Regions from separate parts of the Arthrobacter sp. MDT1-48-3 genome, predicted to be linked through region 1. Evidence: riboswitches for the same ligand, from Rfam matches in the RefSeq annotation. Region 1 holds a riboswitch; the other holds the start of a gene.
What was found. A riboswitch is a leader RNA that binds a small molecule or an ion and turns the genes downstream of it on or off. The one in region 1 is predicted to bind cyclic di-GMP.
Positions count from the first base shown of each region.

Region 1 (14,358 bases):
AGGTGGCCGCCGCCGTGGCAGGGATCCCGCGCCTGGACGTCCTCGTCCACTCGGCGGGCGTGCTCCGGATGGGGCCGGTCGCGGAACTGTCCGACGATGCCTGGCGCGAGAGCTTCGAGGTCAACGTGTTCGCGGTCGCGTCCCTCACGCGGGCGCTGCTGCCGGCACTGCGCGCCGCTTCGGGCCAGATCATCGCCATCAACAGCGGGTCCGGGTACACCTCCGGCGCCGGGTCGGCCGTCTACAGCGGGACCAAGTTCGCGCTGCGGGCCCTCACGGACGCGCTGCGGGAGGAGGAGCGGCCACACGGTGTGCGGGTCAGCTCCATCCACCCGGGCAGGGTCGCCACCGACATGCAGGAGGAACTGCATGCATGGGAGGGCAGGGACTACCGGCCTGAGGCATGGATTCGCCCGGACCAGGTGGCGAAGGCCGTCCGGCTCGCCGTCGATGCGACACAGGAGTCGGCGATCGAGACCCTCAGCATCCGGCCCTCCGGCATCACGCTCGGCTGACCCACACTCCAGCGGCGGCAGCCGACCGGCACAGGTCCTGCGTCCAGGGCCGCTAGCCGACCACTCGGGGCCTGCCGAACTGCGTCTGCACTCCCGGGGAGAACAGCACCGACTCCGGCGGACCCTCGACCCGGAGCCCCGCCGCACCGAGCAGTCCGTCGTCGAACTCGGTCAGCGTGGCCGGGTGGAGCGGCCAGGGGGAATGGGTGTTGGGGATGTAGAGCGTCCGGCCGGCCAGGGTGCTGTGCAGGCCGAAGCGGGCGGTGAGTTCGAGGGACAGGACGTCATCCGCGGTGCGCTCCAGCTCGGGGCGGGCGACGAAGCGGGACGTCGCCTGCCGGCGGTACCGGACGACGTCGTACCCGTACTCCCGCTGCGCACCCCCGCCCCGCTGGAGCGGTGCGCATCTCGACCACACGTAGGGGATGCCGCCCGCCCGCGCCGCGAGCACCACGGCGAGGCGGGACGCGTCGAGGGTCACGAAGACCACGCCGCGCGTACCGTCCGGGCCCCGCGAGTAGAGCCGCACATTGATCTCGGTGAAGGACCCGAGATGGGGCACGGGCAGGCCCCGCCCGAGCCCGGCTCCGACCATCCGGAAGCCGATCAGCCCGACCCAGGACGAACCGTCCACCACGTCCGGGGTGACGCCGGGCGGCATGAAGCGCTGCACGGCGTCAGCGGCGATCCGCCAGTGCAGGAACACGGCATCCGCCCAGAACTGGTCCATGATGACGGGCGACGGCAGGTCGGGGGCGAGCTGCCAGCCGGGGTCCCGGCCGTCCGTGGTCACGACAGGGGCTCCCCGCACTCGTCGCGTTCCGCCGCGAAGCGGTACCACTCGGGCAGCGCGGCCGTGAAGGCCGACCGGATGTCCGGGTCCTCGGCCACGGTCCAGTCCACGGCCGCGCCCACCTCGGGTTCCACCTTGTTCCACTCGAACCAGTTCACCATCCGCAGCTGCGGGAAGTGCTCGTGCACGGCCGGGTCGAAGACCTGCTCCCACCAGGCACGCTTGATGTTCAGTGTGCGGAGCCCGCCGATGTCATCCGTCACGAGCGCCGCGGTCTCCGGGATGGCGACGGGCTTGCCGTGGTCCACGCCGTAGTCCGCGTAGAAGTCCGGCAGCATCGATTCATCGCCGTTGCTGCCGTGGTAGGTCCCGGTCAGCTGATCGGTGAACTTGCCATCCTCCGGCATCTCGCTCTCCCCCCACGGATAGGTGCTCCCCCAGTGATACAGGGACATCCCCACCCAGTCCACGGCGTCGTCGCCCGGGTAGTACGGCGCGTAGGGGTCGTCGAAGGCCGTCAGGAACCCGTCCGCGGTGGTGTCGAGCTCCGCGAACCCCGTCGCGCCGGGGAGTGCTTCGTAGGTGCCGCCCGCGAAGGGGTAGCCGCCGGCGTAGTTCGGCGCCCACATCATGGCGGAGCCGGGCGCGTCACGGTGGACGGCGTCGGCGACCCGCCGGAAGGCGGCGATGTACTCGCCGGGCTGCTGTCCCCACGGGTACCACGAGCCGTTCATCTCGTGCGCGAAGCGCACGATCACCGGGACACCATTGGTGTTGAAGTCCGCAAGCATCGCTGCGAGATCATCGGCATGCTGGCCGGTCACCGCCTCCAGGCCCTCCATCGGTTCGAGAGTCAGCAGCAGCGTGCCGCCGTTCTGCCGCAACTGTTCCGCGGCCGACGCGATCAGACCCGGATCCTCCTCCCTGAACGGGAAATCCGCGAACGTCACGGCGACCGCGGGACGCTCGCCGAGCTTGTCCGAGTACTCGGCGAGCGTCTCCCTGCCCCATTCGAGATTCACGCCCATGAGCGTGCCCTCCGTCGGAGCGAGTTTCCGCCCGTCGACGACCTCGCAGGGGACCGCCGAGGGATTGATGTTGCATGCGCACAGGGCAAGGAGGAGAAGCACGGTAAGCATCCGCGCAAGGTGTGAGACCACGGAGCCAATCTACAACCGGATCGGCGGCCCGGCGTACCACCCCCGCCGCCGCTGCTAGAACGCGTAGCGGATCCGGCAGTAGGGCAGCTCGGCCGAGGCCAGGCGGAGGAGCTCGTCGAGATAGCCCCGCTTCTCGTAGGCGATGTACCGCACGTTGGTGAAACCGTTCTGGGATCGCTTGGTCTCCTGCAGGTCCGGGCGCCAGAGGATCTCCTCGGCCTGCGGGTGCCAGCCGAGGTTGACCTCGTGCAGCTGCTGGTTGTGGGTGAGGAAGATGACCTCCGCGGCGAGCTGCTGCTTCGCCGCGGGCGAGAGCGACGCGTCGAGTTGGCGGAAGAGCTCCCGCCAGTCCTCCTGCCAGCCCGGCGTGATGATGACCGGCGAGAAGTTCACGTGCACCTCGTAGCCGGCGTCCACGAAGTCGTTGATGGCGGCGATCCGCTCCGCCACCGGCGTCGTGCGGACGTCCACCGTGCGCGCGAGTTTCTCGGGCATGAGCGAGAAGCGGATCCGGGTGCGCCCCTGCGGGTCCCAGGTCAGCAGGTCCCGGTTCACGTACTTGGTGGCGAAGGAGAGCTTGGCCGTGGGCAGCTCGCGGTAGAGGTGCACGAGGTCGCGCACGTTGTCGCTGACGAGCGCATCGACGGAGCAGTCGCTGTTCTCGCCGATGTCGTAGACCCAGGCGTGGTCGTCGCACTGGTTCGGCTCCAGCTTGAGGCCCTGCCGCGCGACGTGTCGTTCGAGGTAGCCGCCGATCTGGTCGATGTTGGCGAAGACGGTGATCGGGTTGCTGTACCCCTTGTGGCGCGGCACGTAGCAGTACGCGCAGGCCATGGCGCAGCCGTTCGCGGTGGAGGGGGCGATGAAGTCGGCGGATCTGCCGTTGGGCTTGGCGGTGAGGGTCTTCTTGACGCCGATGATGAGCGCCTCGGTCTTGATGCGGACCCAGCGACGCACGTTCGCCTCGTCCCCGCTGAGTTCGGGGATGCGCCAGTGGCTCGCCACCTCGACGACGTCCGCCTCCGGCCAGCGCGCGAGAATCTCCTGGCCCCGGGGCAGCGCGGCAGCGGCCGGCTCGACATAGATCCTGCTGATCTGGAGCAGCTTGTTGGCCTGCAGCATGCAACCCTTCGTGTCGGTGGTGTGCGGCCAGAGTATCGGCCGCCACCGACACTTCCGGGCGGGAGCCGCGCGCCCCTAGAGTGGCAGGATCGGCGCCGCCGGCGCACCCGAGGGAAGGGAATGGTCATGGCGCAGCTCCTCACGCAACCGACGGAGGAGGATCCCCGGGCCTTCGTCGACGCGATCGCGCACCCGGTCCGGCGGGCCGACGCCGTCGTGCTCCTCGACCTGATGGGCCGTGCGACCCGGGAACCCGCCGTGATGTGGGGACCGACCATGATCGGTTTCGGGAGCTACCACTACAGGTACGCCTCCGGCCACGAGGGGGATGCCCTGGCCGTGGGATTCTCCCCGCGGGCGTCGGCGCAATCCCTGTACGGGCTGCTCGCCGCTCCCGGAGCGGAGGCGCTGCTGCCGCGCCTCGGCAGACACCGGCGTGGTGCGGGCTGCCTGTACGTGACGTCCCTCGCCGGGATCGACCTGGACGTTCTCGAGGAGCTCGTGCTGCGTGGGCACGAATTCCTGGTGACCGGGGACTCCGCCTCGTCGGACCCGTCCCCGGCGGCATCGATGGGCTCAACCGCCGGCACGGTCGGCCCCGCGACGACGCCCAGGATCCGCACACCCCTGATCACGGGACCGCGGGGATCCCGGCGCCACGCGGTCCCCGCCGTCGAGGAACAGTAGTACACTAATTATCAGTACGCACCTGTTCGTCACCGTCCAATCCGGAGGATTCTTGACCACCGACGACGACCTCCTGCTCGAGCGCCAACTGTGCTTCGCGCTGTCCGTCGCGTCCCGGAGCGTGGTGGGCGCCTATCGGCCGGTCCTCGAGAAGCTCAACCTCACGCATCCGCAGTACCTCGTGATGCTCGCGCTGTGGGAGGAGAGCCCCCGCACCGTCCGCAGCATCGGACAGGCCCTCGCCATGGAGTCCGCCACGCTCTCGCCGATGCTCAAGCGGCTGGAGGCCCTCGGCCTGCTCACCCGGACACGCGTCCCGGGCAACGAGCGGGCGCTGGCGGTGGAGCTCACCACTGCGGGCCGGGACCTCCGCGCCGATGCCCTCGACGTGCCGGCGACCATGATGGAGCGGCTCGGCCTGACGCGCGAGCAGGTGGACACCCTCAACGACGCCATGCACGGGATCATCCGGGCCACCGGCACCCACCTGCCGGCCTCGGCCAGCGGGCGGAGCACTCCGTGACCTCCCCCGCCCCCGTGGACCGACACCCTCGAAAGGATCTCCGATGACCGAGAAGCAACCGTTGTCCGCCCGCTTCATGACCGCCACGGGCAAGCTGCGGATGTTCTTCGGTCCCGCCCAGCGCGGCACCACCGAGGGACCGATCGTCTACCGCGACGACGAGGCGCAGCGGCTGCGTCAGGAGGAACTGCAGCAGTGGACCGTGGTGCGCAATCCGGACGGCTCCACCTACCTCACCACGCGCCGGGAGGAGTAGGCAGGGCCTCTCCTGCGCGGTGGCGGCAGCAGCGGCGCAGCTCCTGTCGCCGCCGTCGTGCGGGCCTTGATGCTACCGACCGGTAATTTTGTGGAATTCCTGAGCCCGAATCCATAGGGAACCGGTTCGGCGGGTGGCAGACTGTCGTAGTCAATCTTTTTCTGCCCGGGGGATTCAAGGGCGCCGTCTTGACTTAGAAGAGGTCTCGATCCATGAGCGCACAGCGCCCGTCTGCCAGCACGCCTTCCCACGCCTCCGGGCTGCCCAGAACCGCCCTCCGCATGGTGTCCGGCGGCCGCGGGCCCGCCACCGCCGCCACGGCCGACCACCTCGCCGCACAGACGCATGCAGAGCTGGAGACCCTCGAGGGGACCGTGGCCCGCCTCGCCCTGGCGCACCGCTCGTCGACGCCCGGCAAGGAGGGGCAGGTCATGGACGAGGAAGCTTTCGCATGGGTCCTGCAGTCCCTCGAGGACATCTCGGCGACCCTCCGCGGCCTGACCCTCGGACACACGGAGGACGGCGCTCCCGTCGAGGCCGGGCTGCACGCGATGTGCGGATCGGCCTGAGGCACATAAAAAGGCGGGGCCCGATGGGCCCCGCCTTTCTGCGTCGACTCGGAAGATCCTAGATGGACTGGCGGGAACGCAGCCCGGCCCGGCCCATCGCGTCGGCGTAGGCCGACTGGATGTCCTTCAGCCACAGCTCCTGGTTCGCGGGGGTGCCCTTGAACGCCCGCTCGCCCGGCGAGCGTACCTCGTAGATCTTGAAGCCGCGCTTCATGATGGCGCGGTTCTCGAGCTTCATCAGGCGCCGTGCAGCTTTGTGCGCGTCCGCCCCGTGGGCGACGAGCGCCGAGGCCCGCGGAACCTGCTGGAGGAATGTCAGGAGCGGCTTGACCCCGTCGGAGATCTGGTCCATGGTGAGCGCACGCTCCTTGCCCTCGGGCAGGTACCAGGGGTAGGCGTTCCAGGGCATGACCGCCTCGGGCGGCAGCCCGACGGCCTCGTAGATCCCGGCCATGCGGATGGAACTCGGGTCGTCGTTCTCGAAGGAGACGAATCCCGACGGCAACGAGGAGCCCGGGCTCGAGAAGAGACTGACGATCTTGCATCCGTCGACATCGTGGACGGGGTCGATGTACGGCACGGCCGACCCCGGTTTCGACTCGGCCAGCGTGTCGCACAGGCGGTTCACGTCCTCGATCTGGGGATCGTAGCGTTGTTCCCATTGCTGGGCCCGATACGTGGGGTCTGCCATGCGCTGTACCAATTCCGCCTCCTCGCGAACGGCGCCAGAGGTGGCGCTAACGTGTCCGCAGGATTCCAGCCTACGCCAGTGCTCCGCCGACACCCCGGCCCCCGGGATCAGGACAGGGTGGAGGCGTACGGATCCCAGTCCTCGGGCAGCGGCTCGGCCGCGGTCGCCGTGCTCGAGAGCGGGACGAACTCGCCGGTCGCGATGCTCTCCGAGATCGAGACCATGGCGTCGAGCACGTGGTACGCCGTCTCGCCCTGGGCGCGGTGCGGACGGCCCTCGCGGAGGGCACGAGCCATCTCCAGCACGCCGCTGCCGCGGGTCGAGGACGCACCGACCGCCGCGATGGTCTCCGGCTCCTCGGCTCCGGGTCGGGTCAGCATCAGGTCGCCGGTGAAGAAGTTCGGGTCGGGGAACGCGAGCGTGCCCTCGGTCCCCGTGACCTCCACGAAGCCCGCGCGCTTGAGGGGTGAGTCGAAGCTGAAGATGCTCTGCGAGGACTCCCCGTTCGCGAACTGCGCGATCGCGCTGACGTGCGACGGGACCGTGACGTCGAAGACCTCGCCGGCCTTCGGCCCCGATCCGATGGTCCGGGTGTCCCGGGATCTCGAGCCGAGGCCCGCCACCCTGGTGATGGCACCGAACGTCTGGACGAGTGTGGTCAGGTAGTAGGGCCCCATGTCGAACAGCGGCCCGGCGCCCTCCTGGAAGAGGAATGCCGGGTTCGGGTGCCAGGACTCGGGACCGGGCGACTGCATGAGGGTCAGCGCCGTCAGGGGGACGCCGATGTCGCCGCGCGCCACCATGCGCAGCGCGGTCTGGAGTCCTGCACCGAGGAATGTGTCGGGAGCACAGCCGAGACGGAGGCCGGCGGCGTCCGCCGTCTTCAGCAGGCCGAGACCGCTCTCGCGGTCCAGTGAGAAGGGTTTCTCGCTCCACACGTGCTTGCCGGCCTGCACTGCCGCCGTGGCCACCTCGACATGGGCCGCGGGGATCGTCAGGTTGACGACGATCTCGACGTCGGGATGGCTCAGCGCGTCCTGCACGCCACCGGATGACGGGACCCCGAACTCCGCGGCCCGGGCGGCCGCGACCTCCTCGACCATGTCGGCGACGATGTGCACCGTCACGTCGGGGAAGCCCGTGAGGTTGGTCAGGTACTCCTTGCTGATGACGCCTGCGCCGATGACGGCGACGCCGACCGGGCCGGTACTCATTTCTTCCCCTCGCTCAGGTAGGCCAGGCTGTCGGCGACGGCGGTGAAGATGTCGCCGTCGAAGTCGTCGAGTTCCACGACGGCCGCCTCGAGGCCGGGGACGGCGTCGAGTACGTCCCAGACGCGCATGCTGCCCGAGCCGACGGCGACCTGCTCCTTGTCGTCCTTGGTCAGCGGGCCGTCCTTGATGTGGACGAAGCGCACGCGGCTGCCGAGGCGCCGGAGCAGCTCGACGGGATCCTCGCCCCCGACCGCGGCCCAGTAGGTGTCCACCTCGAGGACCACCTCGGGATCGAGGTGGCCGGCGAGGACCTCGAGCCCGGAGACGCCGTCGATACGCTCCTCGAGCTCGAACTCGTGGTTGTGGTAGCCCACGGTGATGCCGTACTCCGCGCCCTTCTTCGCCGCGGCGTTCAGCGCCTGGGCGGTGGCCTCGATGTCGGCGGCCGTGGTCCAGTGGGAACGCTCGACGTGCGGGTCGATCACCGTTCCGATGCCGAGCGTGCATGCGGCGTCGAAGATCTCGTCCTGGTCGGCACGGAGCAGGGGCGCATGGCCGGACGGCGCGGTGAGTCCGTTGGCCGACAACGCTTCGGACAGCTCGTCCGCCGTGGCGACGAAGTTGTACGGCTCGACGGCGGTGTAGCCCAGCTCGGCGACGCGCCGGATGGTGCCCGGCAGGTCCTCCCCCATCGCCGCCCGCAGGGTGTAGAGCTGGAGTGAATACGTCACGGAGATTCTCCTCGCTGAGAACAGGGTGTACTGAACCGGTTCAGATCCTAGGTCGAACCTAGGTGATCACCCGGAGCGGGTCAAGGGATGGGTGGCGCTATCGTGTAGGCCATGGCCAAGGAAACCATCGCCGGCCTGGCGAAGAGGCTGGGCATTTCGAAGGCATCCGTCTCCTACGCCCTCAACGGCCAGCCGGGTGTCAGCGAGCTGACCCGGCGCCGCGTCCTGGACCTCGCGGAGGAGCTCGAGTGGTACCCGAGTTCCTCCGCCCGCGCCCTGTCACGCTCGCGGGCCGGCGCGGTCGGGATGGTGCTCTCGGCGGATCCCCTGCTCATCGGGACCGAGCCCTACTACATGGGCCTGCTCACCGGGATCGAAGCGGCACTCGCGCAGGCGGACATGGCCCTGATGCTGCGGATGGTGGGCAAGGACCCGGCACAGGAGCAGCTCATCTACGAGCGGTGGGCCGGTGAGCGGAAGGTCGATGGCGTCGTGGTCTTCGACCACCTGCACGACGACCCGCGCCCCGCCCTGCTGACCCGGCTCGGGCTGCCCTTCGTGCTGCACGGCGCGCCCGGGACCGGCGCACCGCACAGGTTCGCAGGCACGACGACGGACCACTCCGTCGACGCCGCGACCATCGTCGACCACCTCCACGAGGGCGGCCATCGGAGGATCGCCCATGTCACCGGGCCGCACACCTTCCTGCACGAGGAGGAGCGGATCCGGGGGGTGCGGGAACGTGCGGCCGGGTACGGGATGCAGGTGGTGCTGCACGAGGCCACCTACGCGCTCGACGCCGGGCGCGACGCCGTCGCGTCGCTCCTGCACGCGCCCGGGGACCGGCCGACCGCGGTCGTGTTCGGCAACGACCTCATGTCGATGGGCGGCCTGCTGGCACTCGGCGAGCTCGGGCTGCGCTGCCCGGGGGACGTCGCGATCGTGAGCTGGGACGACTCCCTGCACTGCCGGCTGGCCTCGCCCGCGGTCACGGCCCTGGCGCGCAACCCGGGGCAGCAGGGCCGGATCGCCGCCGAACTGCTGCTCGCGTTGCTCGACTCCGGGGAGGCCCGGACCCGCTCGATGCCGGGGAGCGACCTCGTGGTGCGGGCCAGCACGGCCGTGCTCCCAGCCGGCCGGGCCTGACGGGCGGCACCTACGATGGGGCGATGGACACCGCCGATGCCCGCCCCCTTCCCGCCGAGCTCGATGCAGCAGCCCGAGGACTCGGGGTATCCCTGGTGCCCCGGGACGAGGACGGCACCTTCGACGACGCGGCGGCGGTCCAGGGCCTCACGAGGGAGGACGGAGTGAAGACCCTGGTGGTCAAGGTCAGCGGCGGGACGACCGCCTTCGTCCTGATCCCGGGGACGAGACGCCTCGACTGGTCCAGGCTCCGCGCGCTGCCGGCCGTGAACAAGGCCTCGCTCGTGCCGCCCGCGACCGCCCTCGAACTCACCGGCTACGAGTCCGGGACCATCACGCCACTGGGCAGCGGGAGCGTCCTTCCCGTCTATGCCGACGAGCGGATCCGGGGACGGCGGATCGGCATGGGATCGGGATCCCGGGACTTCCTGCTGTTCACGGACGCGGATGCACTCCTGGCATCCCTCTCGGCAACCCTCGGTGACATCACCACAAAGATCCCGGGAACCTGACCGCGGGCCTTCTCAGTCGAGGAGCCTGGCGTAGCAGACCGAGTGTGCCTCGCCCGCGTACAGGCCGAAGGCGGGAATACGGTGGTACCCCTCACGCTCGTAGAACCGCATGGCGTCGGGCTGCTCCGTGCCCGTCTCGAGCAGCAGGGTCCTGCTGCCCATGGCGAGCGCCTGCTCCTCGATCCGTCGGAGGATCGCCGTCGCGACGCCCTGGCCCCTGCGCTCGGGAAGCACATACATCCGCTTCACCTCGAGACCTCCGTCGCCGAGCGGGCGCAGACCCCCGCAGCCGACGGCCGTTCCATCCGCTGCCCGGGCGACGACGAAGAAGGGCACGTTGTCCGCGGTAGGGGGCTCTCCGGGCTCGTGGTCCTCGCTGCCGTAGCGCACGTGCAGTTCGGCCTGCTGGGCGTTGCGCAGCGCCTCGGCGTCGGGGGCGTCGAAGGGCACGCGTTCGATCGTCAGCTCCATGCGGGGCCTGTCCTCTCGGTGTTGTGGGCGCGGCGGCACCGTCGACCGGGACGGGTGTGTTCCGGCACGGCACGCCGTGATCCTACCGGCGCCTGCCTCGGGGGGTGCGGGCTACAGGGCGATCAGGGCTTCAATGATGTCGTACGTCTCCGTGCGCGTCGTGTAGTCCACCCGGACGTCGATGAGGCGGATGGTGCCCGTGGCGTCGGCGACGACCACCGTGGGGAACGGGATGGCTGCGGTGCGGTCCATGTTGGTGCCTGCGACGTCGATGCCCAGGGCTGCGCGTGCCGCCTCGGATTCCGCGCTGGGCACCGTCACGATCCCGAGGCGCGAGGCGAGGGCGTTGCCCTCGTCCGAGTACAGCTCGAAGCGCAGTCCTGCGGCGCGTGCGGCCGCGACAGCGGTCTCGGGGGCCTGGGGGCTGATCGCGATGAGCCGAGTCCCGAACGCCTCGACGACGGGGCGCAGCTCGCGCTGGTACGTCTTCAGCGCGATACTGCAGTACGGGCACCACGAACCGCGGTAGAACACCAGGATGGCCGCCGCGGCCCCGAGCACCTCGCCCAGACGCACCTGGCGGCCGTGCTCGTCGTGCAGGACGGCATCGGGGAGCAGGTCGCCCGCGTGCGCCGTCCCCGGGGGGATCCCGGCGCGGCGGAGATCCTCCTGCTCACGGGCGAAGACCGCTGCGAGGGCAGGGCCGACCTGCGCCTCGAACGTCGGCCTGTACTCGTCGATCTGGAATGCGATGGTGTTCGTGAACGCCGGTCTCTGCTTCATCTGTCCCCCTCAACAACACCGCGGGTGCCTCGATCCCGCAGCAGGACCCATTGTGGTGCACGTCACCGCGAATTCCCAGCGCGCCGGTCCGTCCGCGTCATAGTCCGCACCGCCCGCCATCGCGGCGCACCGAGGACAGAAACGGATTCCACCCGTCCCAGGAGGCCGGTTCCAGCGGTGCCGGCGGGCGATCCGGGCATGCTGCGGAAGACCTGCAGGAATCCTCTGGCATCCTTCAGGCGCCCCGCCGCCGTCCGACGACGACCTCCGGGACAATGGTGGAGGAGCCCCGCCGCGGCAGGGACCTCCGGCGCCCGGGCGACCGCCCGGCGACAACGGCAAACCCGGCGCGAGCCGGGGACGCAAAGCCACGGGACCCCTGCGGTCAGCCGGGCTACCGAACCAGCTAGGTGCCGACCATGACTCCACCCGCGACTCCCCCCGCGACTCCCCCCGCCGCTCCCCCTCCCGCTGCCGCTTCGGCACGGACCACCGCCCACCGGCTCCCCCTCCTCTTCGCCGTGATCTCGGTCCTGCTCCTCGGGCTGACCCCTCCCCCGGCGCAGGCCGCTGCGACGATCACGCTGGGCAGCGTCTCCGGTGCACCCGGTGCCTCCGTGTCCGTCTCGGGTGCGGGGTTCCCGAAACGGACCAAGGGTACCGTCGTCGCCGGAACCGCCAGGGTGGCCGTGACCACGACCGCCGGCGGCGCCTTCCAGGCGTCGATCGTCATGCCCACCGCTGCGGGCACCGTGACCGTCACCGCGACGGCCGGGAACGCGGTTGCGACCGCCCGCTTCACCGTCGTCGAGCCCGCCCCCGTGCCGAGCGGCACCGCCAAGGCGATCCGGTTCGGCGTGGGCACCAATGGCGGGCCGGCTGCCGGTGCGGAACTGGACGAGGTGACGGCCCTCGCCGGCGAGGCGCCCTCGATCGTCCTGTCCTACAAGGACTTCAACCAGCCCGCGCCCATCGCCGAACTCGACGCCGTCCGAGCGAGGGGGGCCGAGACCCTCCTGACCTGGGAGCCCTGGACCTGGGGCGGCGGCACCGCGCAGCCCGCCTACTCGCTGGACCGCATCGCAGCCGGCCACTTCGACGCCTACCTGCGCGAATGGGGCACGGCCCTGGGCCGGTGGGGCCAGCCGGTGTACCTCCGCTTCGCCCACGAGATGAACGGGAACTGGTACCCCTGGGCGGAAGGCGTCAACGGCAACGGGACGGGCGACTACGTCGCGGCCTACCAGCACGTGCACGACGTCGTCGCGTCGACCGGCGCGACCAACATCAGCTGGGTCTGGAACCCGAACGTGCCCTACTGGGGCTCCGTCCCCCTCGACGGTCTCTACCCGGGCAGCGGGTACGTCGACGCCGTGGCACTCGACGGCTACAACTGGGGCACCTCCCCGTCGGGGGGCAGCTGGCAGGAACCGGAGGCGGTCTTCGGCGAGGGGATCGCGCAGCTCCGCCGGCTCGCTCCGGGAAAACCCGTCCTGATCGCCGAGACCGCGTCCTCGGAGGTCGGCGGATCGAAGCCTCAGTGGATCACGAACCTGTTCGGCTACCTCTCCGCCCAGCCGGACGTCGTCGCCCTCGTCTGGTTCCACATCGCGAAGGAGGCCGACTGGCGCATCAACAGCACGGCAGCGTCAGCCGACGCCTTCGCGGCGGCGCTCGCCACCCGGCGCTGACTGCCGCAACGGCTGGCAGCGCGGGCACCACCAGGTCCGGCGGCGGCCCGGATCACCGGGCACCTCGGCACGGACGCACACGGTGGTGCCGCAGCGCAGGCACGGCTTCCCGGCCCGGCCGGCCACCCAGTGCTGCTCGCCCTTACGCGTAGTGCCCGTGGTGACCTGGTGGGCACCGGGCTGGACGGCGGAGAACCGCAGGCATCGTGCGCCGAGCGCCACGAGCGCGGGGATGTCGGTGTCGGCCACGGGGGTGTCCGGGTGGATGCCGCGCAGGAAGCACAGCTCGTTGACCCAGAGGTTGCCGAAGCCTGCGACGTTGCGCTGGTCGAGCAGGGCCGCGGCGACCCGTTCGGCGGGATCCCGGCACAGCCTGGCGGCCGCCTCCTCCGCGGACCAGTCGTCGCGCAGCGGATCGGGTCCGAGGTGCCCGACGACGTCGACCTCCGCCCGCGTGGGCAGCAGGTCGACGACGGGCAGGTTCAGTCCGTAGGCGGTGGGGCCGTCCTCGACCTCGAGGATCACCCGTGCGTCGGGCAGCAGTGCGCGCGGCAGCTTCCTGCCCGCGGCGGTGACCGTCCACGAGCCCTGCATGAGCAGATGCGTGTGGAGGGTGAGTCCGCCGTCCAGCCGCGTCAGCAGGTGCTTGCCATGCGTCACGTGCTCCACCACCCGCAGTCCGTCCAGTGCACTCGTGGCATGGGCGGGGACACGCAGATCGCCACGGCGGAGGAGTCGCCCGTCGAGGGACCGCCTCAGCCGTGCTGCCAGCCGGAACACGCTGTCACCCTCGGGCATCGCACCTCCTGCTCGCTCCGGCATCCATCAGGGCAGGCTAGCCCCCGCCACCGACACCCGGTCCGGGAAGACCGGGCGCACGACCCGCTCGTGTCGACCGCCTGCGCCCACCGGTCGCTCCGTGGCTCTGCCCTCCCGGACTCCTCGCCCGGGAGGCAGGGCCGGCGCTTTCCGGCTCCTGATGGGCGGCGTGCTCCTGGCCGATCGCGACCTCACGGACCGGCAGGCGAAGAACACGTCGACGTAGCGCCGGGCGGCTTCCGTTCCGGGCGGTCGAACCGGTACTCTTTTGGCTTGCCCTGCCGGGTTCGCCCGGCATGCGTGGTCTAGAAGCGGGCCCGATCGCAGTGTCCCGTCCCACCACCGAACAGGCACCCCCTTGAGAACCAGACTCACGCCCTCCGACGACTTCCCGGAAGACCTCACAGCACTCGAGCTGCCCGAGGTCGAGGTCCTCAACAGCAAGATCCACCGCGAGCTCGACCACGAATACGCCACCGACGGCGAAGCGGCCATGGAGACCGAGATCCGGCACGAGGAACTCACCGAGGAGCTCGATCGCAGGGACCAGCAGCCCGGCTCCTCCCCGGTCCGGCCCGACGTCGTCGAACCCGTCCTCCGCTCCTCCTGACCGCCGGCACCTACACCCGCCCACGAATCGTGGCAACCGGCCGCCGGGTGCCACGTGGCGTTGTA
Region 1 covers NZ_JBTNDL010000001.1:661,274-675,631, forward strand. Annotated here, with positions in the region: gene ACX80L_RS03215 (SDR family oxidoreductase) at 1-515, shown strand, start outside; gene ACX80L_RS03220 (YqjF family protein) at 568-1,245, opposite strand; gene ACX80L_RS03225 (glycoside hydrolase family 26 protein) at 1,305-2,447, opposite strand; gene ACX80L_RS03230 (spore photoproduct lyase family protein) at 2,523-3,587, opposite strand; gene ACX80L_RS03235 (DUF1801 domain-containing protein) at 3,717-4,277, shown strand; gene ACX80L_RS03240 (MarR family winged helix-turn-helix transcriptional regulator) at 4,330-4,800, shown strand; gene ACX80L_RS03245 (hypothetical protein) at 4,844-5,056, shown strand; gene ACX80L_RS03250 (hypothetical protein) at 5,269-5,625, shown strand; gene ACX80L_RS03255 (uracil-DNA glycosylase family protein) at 5,684-6,316, opposite strand; gene ACX80L_RS03260 (Gfo/Idh/MocA family protein) at 6,424-7,530, opposite strand; gene ACX80L_RS03265 (sugar phosphate isomerase/epimerase family protein) at 7,527-8,261, opposite strand; gene ACX80L_RS03270 (LacI family DNA-binding transcriptional regulator) at 8,373-9,407, shown strand; gene ACX80L_RS03275 (aminoacyl-tRNA deacylase) at 9,431-9,919, shown strand; gene ACX80L_RS03280 (GNAT family N-acetyltransferase) at 9,932-10,390, opposite strand; gene ACX80L_RS03285 (peroxiredoxin-like family protein) at 10,502-11,173, opposite strand; cyclic di-GMP riboswitch class I at 11,501-11,575, shown strand; gene ACX80L_RS03290 (glycoside hydrolase family 26 protein) at 11,593-12,864, shown strand; gene ACX80L_RS03295 (DNA-formamidopyrimidine glycosylase family protein) at 12,823-13,662, opposite strand; gene ACX80L_RS03300 (hypothetical protein) at 14,042-14,293, shown strand.

Region 2 (14,358 bases), 110 kb from region 1:
GTGGATAGAGGGTGTTGGCGTCGACGTGGATGCCGGATGCCTCGAGGGACTCGAGCAGGGCGTACCCGTAATCGGGATGCCGAAGGCGACACAGACAGGCCAGGACCACGGTGCCGCGTCGCAGCTCCTGGAGGTGGCCCTGGATGAGGTCGTCGCTCATGGCCGTTACTATAGTGTGCGTCGCACACTATAGGAAGGACTGACGGTTCGAAGACTCCCGCGATGCGATACTGCGGGCATGGAACTCGACGAGTGGTGGAACGATGTGATGCCGGAGACGCGGCAGTGGCTCATCAGCAACAACGGGACGGCCCTGACGCCCGAGGTCGTGGCAGACATCAGCCGGGCCGGTGGCCTGATCGCCTCCGATTCCTGGTGGATGGGTGAGCGCGGCCCGAGGGCGTCTTCCTCTCCGATGCCGCGACGGACTGGATCGAGGAACGGGCCGACAACGGGCGGTAGCGGGGAAGCCGGGGCCTCCCCGCTCCTGCCGCGCCGTCAGCGTCCGCCGGGGCCTTCGGACTGCGTGTACTCGCCGGCCGTGACGCTGCCGAGTTCCTCGGCACCGTCCAACGTGCCCTCGGTGACGCCCTCCGTGGCGACCGTGGTGCCACCCGTGTAGACGATGTAGGTCCCACCCTCGGTGATAGCCGCCGAGGAGAAGATCAGCGACGCGAGGTCCTTGCTCGCCACGAAGGAACCCACCACGGTGCCGTCCGACGACGCGATCTGGATCGCGGTACCGGCCGGGATCGTCACGCCGAACGTCAGCTGCACGCCCGACTGCGTCGACGACGCACCCGGGGTGACGACCATGCCGGAACTGCCCGCTGCGGCGACCGTCCCGCCGTCGACCGTCAGCTCGCCGTTCACGTCCAGGGCGCCGTTGCCCTGGCCCGTCGGTCCGTTCACGACGACGGTGCCTCCGGTGATGCTCGCGTCGCCGTTGGAGTCGAGGCCGTCTCCCTCCGAGTCGATGGTGAGCGTCCCGCCCGTCACGCTGACCGTGTAGTCTCCGGCCGCCATGGACCCGCCGCCCATGCCGCCCCCGCCGCTGGTGGCACCGGACGACCCACCTGCCGCGTTCACGCCGTCGTCGCTGGAGGTGACGTCGACTGAGCCTCCGTCGACGGCGATGTGCTGGGCCTCCAGGCCCTCGACGGAGTCGGTGACCTCCACTGCCCCCGCATCGACGGTGAGCAGGGTGGCCGCCTTGACGCCGTCGTCGCCCGAGGACACCACCAGCTGTCCGCCGTAGACGGTGAACCAGCCGCGGCCGTCCTCGTCCTCGTTGGTGGCCTTCACGCCGTCGCCGCCGGCCGTGACGTCGTAGGTGCCGCCGAGCAGGGCGATGTAGTCCTTGCCCTCGATGCCGTCGTCCACGGCCTCGACGGTGACGTTCCCCGCTGCGAGGACGAGTCCGTCCTTCGACACGATGCCGTTGTCGGCATGGCCGGTCACCGTGAGGGTGCCTGCGCCGGCGATGGTGAGGTCGGCCATCGAGTACAGGGCCGCATCCGGGGCGTCCGTGCTGGTGTCCGCATAGCTGTCGGCGTCGCTCAGCGTATTGGCGGTGCCGTTCTCGAGGTGGACCAGGGCCTCGTTCGCGCTCGTGACGACGAAGGGGGATCCGGTGCTGCTGGTCAGCTCGACGCCGTCGAGGACGATGCGGACCACGTCCTCCTCCCCTGCTGCGACGACCACCCGGCCGTCGGCGAGGCTGCCGGACAGCCGGTAGGTGCCGGCGGCCGTGATGGTGACGGTGTCGCCGTCGACGGTGACGCCGTCGGCGGCGACACCGTCGTCCGTGGCGCTGCTGGCACCGTCCGCGAGCGTGACCGCTACTTCCTCCGCGGCGTCCCAGGTGAGGTTGTCGGCGTCGTAGTGGGTGTCCTCGGTGATGTCGGCCGCACCGGCGACGACCGCGGTCGCGTCGGTGGTGTCGCCGGTGTCGGTCGTGGTCGCGTCCGTCGTGGTGGTGTCGGTGGTGCCGTTCGCGGTATCGGCGTTCGTGGTCCCCGTGCTGCAGGCGGCGAGAGAGAGTGTGAGCGCGAGTGCGGCGACGGAGGTCTTCAGGGCTGTGCTGCGGGGGGCAGTGAGGGAGGGGATGCGCATGGGGGTCCTTCGGGACGTGTGGTGTCAGAGGGAGATGAGTCGGAGCGGAAGTCCGGTGGAGACGGTGCGGTGCCACCGGTTGGCCGGAAGCGTCGGATCGAGGACGGCCATGCCGGTGGCGAACTTGGAGATCCTGACGGGCCGGATGCCGGAGGCCCAGAGGTGGCGGTCGAGGGCGCCGGCCGCGCCGCCGGACTTCGTCTCGATGATGACGGCGCCGTCGAGTTCGTGGGCCTGGCCACCGGGCCTGCGCCAGGTGACGCCGAGGTCGATCGTGGCCCGGCTCCCCGACGCGGGGAGGTAGAGCGTGATGCGTCGGTAGCGCGTCTCGATCACGGGCCGCAGCACGCCGGAGGGCACCGACCCGATGGAGCAGGCGAGTGTCTCGTGGACGTAGTCCAGGCCCCGAGGGGTGAGGCGGTGGCTGTCGGAGAGCGCGTAGGGGATGCGCTCCTTGACGGTGGCCGCACGCGCCCCCTCGGTCTTCACCTCGAGGAAGCCGGCAGCGCTGTCCACGTAGGTGCGGGTGCGGACCTTGTAGCGGCGGCGCCTGCCATGGGCGGCGAGGAGGTAGCTGTCCAGGGTCGGGGTGTCGAAGTAGACCGAGTCGTAGGTGAAGGACCGCCGCCCCAGCATCTCGAGGACGCGGACGTCGGCGTCGAACGATCGGAGGACGTTCGCGGCGAGACGCGTCCCGACCACGTACTTGCGGTCCATCCTGGTCTGCAGGGCGGCTGCGCTGTTCAGGTCCTCGAGGCTGACGGACGCCCTGCGGTCCAGGCCGGCGAAGGCACCGGCATTCACGACACACCCGCCGTCGCCCGTGCACTGCCGGCCGGATCCTCCTGAATCGGCGGCAGGGGCGGGACGTGCGCCGGATCGGCTGCGGGCATCGCCTCGGGCAGGTCGGTGGAGCAGGTGGTCCCGGCCGGAGCCTGCGGCGGCATGGCGGTCGACGGTGGAACGGGGGCCCGCCGCGCGTCGGCACCGGCGGTGCTCGCCTCGTAGCGGACCTCGACGGTGGTCCTGTCGTTCACGAGGTCCAGCTCGGACACGGTGGCGGAATGGATCCGGGCGTTCAGCACCTCTGCGAGGCGGACCCGGAGCATCGTCTCGTCACTGATGGCCTGGTCCAGCACCACGACCTGATGCCGGTAGGCCGGGAGCACCCGTGCGTGGTCACCGATGACCATGACGGCGAGGATCAGCCCCATGAGGGCGAGCGGGAGCCACAGCGGCTCCGCGCCGAGGCCCGCGATCAGCCCGAGGGCGAGCGCGGAGAAGTAGTAGGCCACTTCGTGCTGTGCCAGCTCGGTGGAGCGCAGGCGGATGATGGAGAGGACACCGAACAGCCCGAGGCCCAGGCCGACGCCGGCCGCGGATCCCGACAGGGCCGTCGCCACTGCGAGGACTCCGACGTTCATGCCGAGGTAGGAGACCACGAGGTCGCGACGGCGGTGCCGGCGCAGGTACAGGCCGACGGTCAGGAGTGTGATCGCCAGGAGGTCTGCGGCGATGAGGATCAGGATGTTCATGGGCTGGTCTCCGGTTCGTGGGGAAGGATTCTTCTCCTACGTTCCGGGGGTACCCTGTGCCACTGCTGTGTCGGACCAAGGCCCGGCATATGAGGTGGCGCCCGTGCCGCCCCTGGTGAGGACGTGATGCCGTTCAGTGCTGGTCCGCCCTGACGGCGCGGTCGCGGCCCAGTTCCTTGGCGGTGTAGAGGGCCACATCGGCGGCTGCGATCGCGTTGCCGATGCGGTCGGGCCCGGGCGGCAGTGCTGCCAGTCCGTAGCTGATGGTGGGGAGGGGGAAATCGAAGGCGGGTTGGCTCATGCGCAGGGTCTTGCTGATCAGCTCGGTGACCAGCTCCGCGCTGTCGAGCCCTGCGCCGGGGAGCAGGAGGACGAATTCCTCCCCACCGTAGCGTCCGACGAGGTCCGTCGAACGGACCGAGCGGGTACAGGCTGCCGCGACCGCCTGGAGGACCGAGTCTCCTGCAGGATGTCCGTGCGTGTCGTTGACCTGCTTGAAGTTGTCCATGTCGGCCAGGACGAGGGTGCTCGGGGTGTCCCGGGTCGGCAGGTTGCGTATCTCGGACTCCGCCAGTTCGAGGAAACCGCGGCGGTTCAGGATCCCCGTCAGTTCATCGTGACTGGCCTGCGCCCGAAGCTCCTTGAGGGCCTGTTCGTTGCTGAGGGTCGCCATGGTGAAGGACACCACGATCAGCAGGACCATGGTGAACAGGGTCGTGGGAACGGTGCCGAAGTAGGTCTGGAAGGTCGACGAGGAGGGGCCGGTGGCCACGAAGGCGATCCACCGGCACAGGTAGTACAGACCCAGGGCACCGGACGCGACTGCGAGCGGACGTTGCGTGGTGGTCGTGTTGGGGTCCAGCCGCCAGATCTCGAGGGAGGCGCGTCCGATGAAGAACGTCATGAAGGCGAGGAGGAACCCTCCGGCGGACCAGGTGTTCGTCGACGGGCTGTCGAAGGCAGAGGCCACCACCGTGATGACCGGTGCGATCAGGATCTGCCACGGTCTCGGTGCCGTCGTGCGCAGGGCCCGTGCGCCGGCCCACACGCATGCGGCTCCTGCCACCAGCAGGGCGTTGCCGGCCGGGTTGGCCCAGACCTGGTGGACCGTGCCATCACACAGGTAGAGACCGGTGCCCGTGAGGAACGAGGCGATCGCCGCGCACCACCAGGTGCTGTAGGTGGAGTGGCTGCGCCGCACGCTCACGCCGTAGAACAGCACCAGCAGGGTCAGCGCGATCACGCCGAACGCAACCTGCAGCGTCACAACATCCAGCCTCATGCAGCTCCCGCCATCGCGCGATGTCCCTCCGGCCGCCCAGGCAGCTCCCCGAAGCCTGACCGGATACGGCCTCGCCGCAACGATCGACCGCCCCTGCACAGGCCATGCCCGGTCCTCGCGCAGGTCGTGCACCGCCCGAGGTGGTGCTACCGATGGTAGCGAACGCGGACGCGGGGGCCGATCCGGCCGCGGACGAGGCACACCCCTAGCGGATGGTCGGGTCTGCCTCCCCGCCCTCGATGGGCGTGTGGAGGCCGATGAGGTGCTTCCCGAGCCGCTTGATCCGTGCACTGCTGCCGGGATCGATGCCCACACCCGAGACGACGGCGCCCTGCATGAGGACCAGCCAGCAGTAGGCGAAATCCTCCGCGTCGGTCAGGCCCATCGCCGTGGCGGCCTTCTCGACCGTGGAACGGATGTCGTCCAGGTAGAGGACGGCGGCCGCCCCGATCGCATGCCGCGGGCCGGTTTCCAGCAGGGCACGGATGTAGGGGCAGCCGGCGAAGTCCGGCGTGTGGAACCACTCGTCGAAGATGTCGAAGATCGCCAGCAGCTGTCCGCGGGGCGTATCCGCGCGGCGCTCGCTCTCCGCCCCGAGATAGCCGATCGTGAAGAGGCGCTGACGGCGCTCGAAGAACGCCATGACCAGATCGTCCTTCGACGGGAAGTGATGATAGAAGGTCGCCTTGGCCACGCCGGCCGTCGCGATGATCTCGTTCACCCCGACAGCCCGGACCCCGCGCTGCAGGAACAGGTCGTACGACGTCCCGAGGATCCGCTCCCGGGCGTCCTTCGTCGGGACTGCCGCCGCTGCAACCATGGATCTCCCCTGCTGTCGACTCGTCCGTCCATCCTAGGGTAGACAGACCGGTCTGCCCGTCGGGTACGCTGGACCGTCCGGCGGTTCCCCCAGCCGTCGGACACCTGGAGAGGCGTGAGACCCGATCCACGGTGCCGGCGGCCCCGGAAGAGGCCGCCGGTACCGCTTCCCCGGGAGGACAGGGCCGGCCCGACAGCCGCACGAGGGAGGGAGGTGCCCGGTGACTCCACCTTCCGCGGAGACCGCCAGGTTCCACCTGGAGTACCTCGCGACCGGCGTGCTGACGCTGCGCTGGGCGAGATCCATCGAAGTGACCGCGGGCGACATCGAGGCACTCGGGGTCCGCGTGCAGGCACTGGCCCCGGGATGCCTTCCTCCGATCCTGGCCGACCTCAACGGCATGGTCACCCTCTCCAGGGAAGCGTTCACCGCACTGTCCTCCGCGCGGAACCTCCCGGCGGTCGCCGTCGTCGGCGCTTCGCCTGTCGAGAGGGTGCTCGTCGCCCACTTCCAGGCGGTGCACCGGCCGTCGTACCCGATCGAGTACTTCGAGCGACGGGACGAGGCCCTGACCTGGTTGCTCCGACGGTCACCCCGCACGGCGGTCGGCCCGATTCCGGCAGCACCGGCGATCGTCGGCTCCTGACGTCAGCCGCCCTTCCGGCCGGTGGGACGACCGCCGTCTCCCGGCGCCTGCCTCCGGCAGACCGCGCCGACGGCGTTGCCGGGGTGGTGCCCCGCCCGCGCGGCTACACGACGAGCATCACCGCGAGGACGAGCATGACGACGGCGATCGACCCGTCGAGGACACGCCAGGCCCACCGTCGGGTGAAGACCGGGGCGAGGTACCGCGCGCCGACACCGAGTGCCGTGAACCAGAGGATGCTCCCCAGGCCGGCTCCCGCTGCGAACCACCACTTCCCCGGGGTCCCGTGGGTGCTGGCCAGCGATCCCAGCAGCAGCACGGTGTCGAGGTAGACGTGCGGGTTCAGCCAGGTGAGGGCGAGGCAGGTACCGAGCGCGGCCCGCCAGGAGGTGCCCGTCCGGCTGTCGGCATCGAGCGTGCCACCCCGGACGGCCCGGCGCGCGGCAACCACCGCATAGCCGGCGAGGAAGGCTGCCCCTGCCCAGCGCACCACCTCGAGGACGACGGGGGCGCCGGTGACCACCACACCCAGTCCGCCGACTCCGAGGGCGATCAGCACGAGATCCGAGAGTGCGCACACGGTCACGACCAAGGCCACGTGGGACCGCCGCAGGCCCTGGCTCAGGACGAAGGCGTTCTGGGAGCCGATGGCGACGATCAGGGTCAGTCCGGCAACGAGGCCGGTAGCAGCGGAAGCGATCACACCACCACGGTAGGAGTGGAAGGACCTTCAGGCCAGCTAATGATTCTTCAGTATGGTAAGACGGGCTTATGTCGAGCATCGAACCTGCGCAGGCAAGGGCCCTCGCGGCCATCGTAGGGGAGGGTAGCTTCGAGGGGGCCGCCGCCCTACTCTCGGTGACGCCCTCGGCGGTGAGCCAGCGCATCCGCGCACTCGAGGTGGCCGTCGGGCGTCCGGTGATCACACGCACCCGTCCGCTGCGTCCCACCGAGGCCGGCGAGGCCATCGTCCGCTTCGCACGTCAGTTCGACCTGTTGTCCGCGGACCTCGCCTCCGAGCTGGGAGCCGCCGGCGAACGGCAGCACCAGCGCATCACGATCGTCATCAACGGGGACTCGCTGCACACCTGGGTCCTGCCGGCTCTGGCACCACTCGCCGAGAGCCTGCAGGTCGAGATACTGCGGGAGGACCAGCAGCATTCCCTCGATCTGCTGCGCGACGGGACCGCCGCCGCAGCCATCACCTCCATCGCCGAGCCCGTGCAGGGATGCTCGTCCCGGCCCCTGGGCATCATGCGCTACGTCCCGGTGTGCGCGCGGGCTTTCCGGGAGAAGTGGTTCCCCGACGGTGCGGGCCCGGACCGCCTCGCGGACGCTCCCGTGATCGTCTTCGACCGCAAGGACGACCTGCAGGACCGCTACCTGCGCACCCGTACCCGGCGGCCCGTCTCCCCGCCCCGCCACTTCGTCCCGGCAGCGCAGGAGTTCGCCGACGCGATCCGGCTCGGCATGGGGTGGGGGCTGATGTCCGAACTCGAGCTGGAGGCCGGACCCCCCACCGGCGACGTCAGCCCCCTCGAGCCGGGTGGCCACGTGGACGTCCCGCTCCACTGGCAGCAGTGGCGGCACGGCTCCCGGTCCCTCGATGCCGTCGGCGAGGCGGTCCTCCGCGCGTCCGCCGTCCTGCGCCGGCCGGGAGCAGGGACGGCGTGAGCGTCTCGGGCCCCTTCGGACCGGCTTCTCCTGCTGCGCACCCGCAGTGGCAGAAGTGTCACCCGACATTGCTAAGATCGTCGGGCGGGCAGCCGCTCGTCGACAAAGGCAAACCCGGTGCGAACCGGGGACGCAAAGCCACGGAACCCACGAGGTCAGCCGGGCCGCCGAAGAGAACAGGTCCACGGAGTATGCCTCGGACACGCCAAGTCAATACAGTCCTCCCAGCACGGTACTCCCCGGGGTCCACACGGACGGCGGCGGTCCTGGTGACGCCGCGCTGGGCCAACCGCCACCATCAGGCACCCGGTCATGAATAGCCCCCTCTCCGGTGACCGCCGGGCCGCCGTCGTGATCGAGGACGATCTCGACATCAGGAACCTCGTGTCCGCCATCCTCGAGCAGGGTGGCTTCCAGGTCAGCGGCGTGTCCAGCGGCCGCGAGGGTGTCGACGTCGTCCGCCGGGAACACCCGGCCGTGGTCACGCTGGACATCGGACTGCCCGATATCGACGGGTACGAGGTCCTACGGCGGATCCGCTCCACGACGGACTGCTACGTGATCGTCCTCAGCGGACGCACGGACGAGATGGACATCCTCACGGCGCTCCAGGCCGGCGCCGACGACTACGTGCTGAAGCCCTTCCGCCCCCGCGAGTTCAGGGCGCGCATCGACGCGATGCTCCGCAGGCCGCGCATCGGCCAGAACGCGCAGCACCCTCCGACACAGCCGCCCGCAGCAGCAGGACCTGCGCCAGGACCTGCGACTGCACCCGATCGTCCCACGGACGCCGGGACCGCCAAGGGGACGGCAGGCCTCCTGCGGAACGGCAGCCTCGTCGTGGACAGCGAAGCCCGCACGGCGACCTGCTCCGGCGTCGAGCTGCCGCTCACGAAGACCGAGTTCAACCTGCTCCACGAGTTGATGGCGAGCAACGGCGCCGTGCGCACGAAGGAGGAGCTGGTCCGCGTGTCCCGCGGCCGTGACTACCGCGGGTACAACTTCGTGAGCCGCACGGACGAACGTGCCATCGAGGTGCACATCGCCAACCTGCGCCAGAAACTCGCCCGATCGGAAGGCGACCCCGAGCTCATCACGACGGTGCGTGGCGTGGGCTTCCGGATCATGCCGAGGCGCGTCGATCCGGGGCAGGAGCGCGCGTCCGGCTAGTGGCGTCCCAGGTAGGTGTCGAGCAGTTCACGGACGGTATCGGTCGCACAGCCCCGGAGCAGCGCGACCGACCGCTGAGCGGCGCCGAGGTCGTCGGCAGCGAGGAAGCGCTGCGTGGCGAGTGCGGCCTGCTTCAGGCGCGTGGCTCCCACCATCGCCGCCGACGTCGTCACGCTGAGCACGGCGTCCTGGGCGGCCATGGGGTCGCCGTCCTGCAGCCAGGCCTCCAGGCGGTCGATCTTCCCTTCCAGCGTCTCGGAGAAGTCGCGGGCGAAACGCTCGACGACGAACGTGTCCGGGAAGTCGCGCTCCATGTCCCGCAGGACGTCGAGGTCCAGGAGAGGCGCAGCCCTGCCCGGCGCGTCCGGCACCCGGACGGCGTCGCCCTGCGGGAGCGCCGTCCCCTCCTGGTGCTGGCCAGGAGGCGGGGTCGGATGGATGGGCACAGTTCAAGGGTAGCGACGGCGGGAGGAGGCGGTGCGGTATCCACAGCTTCTTGCGCAAAGCTTGTGGAATGGCGGAGGCGCCCCTACGGAGCCATGCGGTCCGTCGGGCCACTGCACTGATTGCGGCACCGGTCGGGCGGCGTTCTTCCTCCGGGCGTTCCCTCCCGGACCGGGCATCGGCCCCGGTTCGCCGATGACACGTACTCGCCAGTAGTCCGCAGACTGCTTATCATCGGGGCTTGGGTGTGGCTGGGGTCACATGGGGCAAGCCCTATTCCGTTACCGGGCCAGACGGGACTCGGCCTCGAGTCCCGGATTCGACAGCGAGCCCGAGCAGTCCTTCTGTCCGGGACGATTGCAGGGGGCACCATGGCCGCGGCGTTCGAACTCTTCCATGATCGGGACGATGCCTTCAGGTTCAGGTTGAAGACACCGGACGGGACGGTCATCGCAGTGTCCAAGCCGTTCCCGGGGAAGGCGGCGGCCGTGGCGGGCATCCGGGCCGTCCGGGAGTGCGCCGGGACCGGGCTGATCACGGACCTCTGCCCGCCGACGCCTTCTCCCGAGGGCGCCCCGCAACGCTCCGCCGGACCCGCTCCCGGCTAGTCCGTCCGAAGGAGGCGAAGCACGCCCGCGCCTAGGCCCTCCAGTCCTGGCGATAGGCGGTATGGCCTGCCCACGGCAGGGCCACCAGCCGGAGGACCGCGAGCCCGTCCGATTCGTCGAGGCCGGCACTCACGTAATCGATGAGCTTCCTCTTCGACCGGCACTCCGCAAGGACACGCTCGGGGTCGTACCACCCGCGGGCACCCCACACCTCCTCGGGAAGGTTGCCCACGCGGGCGGCCTTCTCGTCCTCGGTGATGCGTGCGTCCAGGAAGTCGGCGAGTTCGTTCATACCCCTGAGCCTATCGAGCGCCCACGGCATGGCCGTACTCCACGGGGTGCGGTGGGCTTAGGGGCGCTCCTGGTCGGGGTCGCGACCCGCCGGCGGGAGCGGCAGGTCCACGGTGAACCGGGTGCGGCCGGGCTCGCTGGTCACGCTGATGGTTCCACTGTTGGCTTCGACGAGAGCCTGGACGATCGCCAGCCCGAGACCGGTGCTCCCTGCGCTCGCGCTCCGCGCGGCGTCGCCCCTGCTGAAGCGCATGAAGATCGTGTCGAGGAACGCCGGGGCGATGCCGGGACCCGAGTCCGTGACGGTGATGCTCGCCCTTCCGTCGCCGGCTGCGAGCGCCGTGGAGATCGCGGTACCCGGCGGGGTGTGCCTGTGTGCGTTGGCGAGCAGGTTGATGAGCACCTGGCGGATCTCGGCCCCGACGGCGCGTACCTCGACGGGCTCGTCCGGCAGGTCCAGGCTCCAGGCATATCCCGGGGCGGCCACCCGGGCGTCGCTCGTCGTCTCGATGACCAGTTCCGTCAGGTCGACGTCGGACGCCTCGCCGCGCTGGCCCTCGTCGAGTCGCGCGAGCAGCAGGAGGTCCTCGACGAGGGAGGACATGCGCTTGGACTCGCTGTCGACGCGTTCGAGCGCGGCACGCCCGGACGGACTGACGATCTCACTCATCAGGATCAGCTCGGTGTAGCCGCGGATGGACGTCAGGGGGGTGCGCAGTTCGTGGCTCGCGTCGGCGACGAACTGCCGCACCTTCGTCTCGCTCGCGTGGCGTTCCCGCAGCGCACTGGTGACGTGGTCGATCATCTCGTTCAGGGCCAGCCCCACCGTCCCGACCTCCGTGCCCGGCTGCGCTGCGGCAGGCGGGACCCGCACGGGGATGGCCACCTCCCCCGAGGACAGCGGGAGCTGCGAGACGGACGTCGCCACGGCGGAGAGTTCCTCGAGCGGGCGCAGGGACCGGCGGATGATCACCGTGCCGGCAAGGCCCGTGAGAGCCAGCCCGGCGAGGGAGAGCGCGGCGACGGTGATGTCCAGGGATACGAGGGTGCTGTCCCGCTCCGCCGTGGACAGACCGGTGACCAGGACGCCGCCGTCGGGGTCGAACGCGACGGGGAGGTCCGCCGCGTCCACCCGGTAGCGCCCGCTCGAGAGCACCAGTTCCTCGGGACCGTCGGCGGGTTCGATGCCGGCCAGCAGGTCGAGATCGGCTCCGGTGAGGGGCTCGGTCGTGCCGTCGTCCTGCACGAGCGCGGAGTTCCGCGCCTCACCGTCGTCGAACACCGCGTTGAGGGTTCCCGGTCGCTGGCCGGCCGCGTTCTCCGGGTCGACGTCACGGGACGGCCGCTGGTCGTTCCCCGGTGGTCGCCCGCCGGGGTAGCCCGCCCGGCCGGCGGCGGGCTCGAGGGCAGCATCGAGCTGGCGGGTCAGGTAGCTGCTCATGGCGAGGTGGCTGAGGACGCCGATCGCGATGCAGATCGCCGTGAGCAGGGCGAGGGTCGCCAGGATCAGTTTCGTGCGCAGGTGCAGCGGCCGATGGCCCGGTCGATCGCCGGCGGGGTCCTGCGGGGTCATGAGGCGGCGGGTTTGAGGACGTACCCAGCGCCCCGAACGGTGTGGATCATCGGTGTACGCCCGGCGTCGATCTTCTTGCGGAGGTAGGAGATGTACAGCTCGACGATGTTCGCCTGGCCGCCGAAGTCGTAGTTCCAGACGTTGTCGAGGATCTGCGCCTTGCTGACCACGCGGCGCGGGTTCTCCATGAGGTAGCGCAGCAGCTCCCACTGGGTCGAGGTCAGGGCGATGTCCTCTCCGTTGCGGGTGACCTCGCGCGTGTCCACGTTCATCACGAGGTCGCCGACCACCAGTTCCGCGGAGTCCGACGCCGCGACGCCGGAGCGCTGGACGAGGCGGTGGAGGCGCAGCATGAGTTCTTCCATGCTGAAGGGCTTGGTGACGTAGTCGTCGCCGCCGGCGGACAGCCCGGAGATGCGGTCCTGCACGGCGTCCCTGGCCGTGAGGAAGAGGGCCGGGACGTTCGGTGCGAAGGTGCGGATCTTCTTCAGCGCCTCGATGCCGTCGACGCCGGGCATCATGACGTCGAGCACGAGGACGTCGGGGCGGAAATCCCGTGCCGCGGATATCGCCGTGGCGCCGTCGCCGGCGGTCGTCACGCTCCAGCCGGCCATCCTCAGGCCCATGCTCACGAGTTCCGCGAGGCTCGTCTCGTCGTCCACCACGAGCGCCCGGATAGGGCTGCCGTCCGGGTGCGCCAACCGCGGCAGGTTGTCGGTCATGGAGTGGTGCGTGGCGTCGGCCATCGTGTCTACCTTGGTGTCGTCTGGGATGCGGCGGGGCCGGCGTGCGCTGCGGGCGGAGCGGTGCGGTCGGTCGAAGGTCCCGTCCAGTATCCCGCACGGGTCCGGAGGACCGGGGTCTCAGGCGGAGAGGGGTCCCGCTGCAGCGCCCTGGTCGAGCGAGCCGCCGGGATCCTGCCTCCGGACGATGGCCTGCTCCGCCGGGAGGGTGGTCCCCACGACGACGGCGGTCCGGGCGCCGGCGACGGGCGCCGTGGGATCGGCGCCGACCGGAGCGAACGCCGTGGTGCCGAGCACCGCGACCAGGGCCATGGCACCGATGGCCGCCCTGATGCCCTTGCGTCCAGGGGTGAGTTCGGGGGTGGGTCGGTAGCTGATCATGGCGTCCTCCTGCGGGCTGGTGGTGTTCCTCCAGCCTGGCGCCGGCACCTGGGGCAGGGCTTTCCCGTAGCTGTGCGGTCGCTGTGCAGGAAACACACAGCTACGGGCGGTCAGCGACCGGTGCACGGACGCGGCGGTGGCCGCCGGCGGACGCGGCGGTGGCCGCCGGCGGACGCGGCGGTGGCCGCCGGCGGACGCGGCGGTGGCCGCCGGCGGACGCGCGCGGCTACCGTGGCGACGCGACCCTGCCCAGCCCGGACGGCCACCAGATCTTCGGTCCGATGTCGTAGGCGAGCGCGGGGATCAGCAGCGAGCGGACCAGCACGGTGTCCAGCAGCACGCCGAACGCCACGATGAACGCGATCTGCGCGAGGAACAGGATCGGGATCACGCCCAGCGCGGCGAAGGTCGCCGCCAGGACCACGCCGGCAGAGGTGATCACCCCGCCCGTGACGCCGAGCCCCCGGAGGATGCCCGGCCGCGTGCCGATGCGCAGCGACTCCTCGCGTACCCGGGTCATGAGGAAGATGTTGTAGTCCACGCCGAGCGCCACCAGGAACACGAAGGCGAAGAGCGGCACGGAGGCATCGGCGCCCTCGAACCCGAAGATGCCGTTGAACACCAGTGCGGAGACGCCCAGGGCCGTGGCGTTCGAGAGCGCCACGCTGGCCACGAGGAGCACGGGTGCGACGACGGAGCGCAGCAGGACGATCAGCACTCCGAGGATGACGAGCAGCACGATCGGGATGATCTTGACGAGGTCCGCGAGGGCCGTGTCGTTGGTGTCGATCGCCACCGCGGTGACGCCGCCCACCAGCGCGTCGGGACCGGCGTCGTCGAGCGCCGTCCGCAGCTCCCGCACCACGTCCTCCGCCTGCCCGGAGTCCGCCTGGAACTCGAGCGTCCCGCTGATCAGGACCTGCCCGTCCTCGACGGCGGGCACTCCCGCGGCGTCGACGGTCAGCGCCGCGCCCGAGATGCCGTCCTGCCCGGTGACCACATCGAGGGCGGCGTCGGAGTCGGCCTCCGGTGCGACCACGTAGACGGGGCTGCCGGATCCGGCGTCGAAGTGGCGA
Region 2 covers NZ_JBTNDL010000001.1:549,378-563,735, forward strand. Annotated here, with positions in the region: gene ACX80L_RS02640 (PadR family transcriptional regulator) at 1-160, opposite strand, end outside; gene ACX80L_RS02645 (carbohydrate-binding domain-containing protein) at 499-2,115, opposite strand; gene ACX80L_RS02650 (polyphosphate polymerase domain-containing protein) at 2,140-2,919, opposite strand; gene ACX80L_RS02655 (DUF4956 domain-containing protein) at 2,916-3,650, opposite strand; gene ACX80L_RS02660 (GGDEF domain-containing protein) at 3,784-4,932, opposite strand; gene ACX80L_RS02665 (TetR/AcrR family transcriptional regulator) at 5,138-5,752, opposite strand; gene ACX80L_RS02670 (DUF7793 family protein) at 5,973-6,398, shown strand; gene ACX80L_RS02675 (LysE/ArgO family amino acid transporter) at 6,502-7,101, opposite strand; gene ACX80L_RS02680 (ArgP/LysG family DNA-binding transcriptional regulator) at 7,170-8,072, shown strand; cyclic di-GMP riboswitch class I at 8,170-8,244, shown strand; gene ACX80L_RS02685 (response regulator transcription factor) at 8,385-9,242, shown strand; gene ACX80L_RS02690 (Hpt domain-containing protein) at 9,239-9,688, opposite strand; gene ACX80L_RS02695 (YegP family protein) at 10,058-10,294, shown strand; gene ACX80L_RS02700 (DUF6221 family protein) at 10,326-10,586, opposite strand; gene ACX80L_RS02705 (sensor histidine kinase) at 10,644-12,158, opposite strand; gene ACX80L_RS02710 (response regulator transcription factor) at 12,155-12,904, opposite strand; gene ACX80L_RS02715 (hypothetical protein) at 13,022-13,282, opposite strand; gene ACX80L_RS02720 (MMPL family transporter) at 13,509-14,358, opposite strand, start outside.
Region 2: it holds a riboswitch for cyclic di-GMP, as region 1 does, so the genes downstream of both, ACX80L_RS02685 (response regulator transcription factor) here and ACX80L_RS03290 (glycoside hydrolase family 26 protein) in region 1, are expected to answer to the same signal.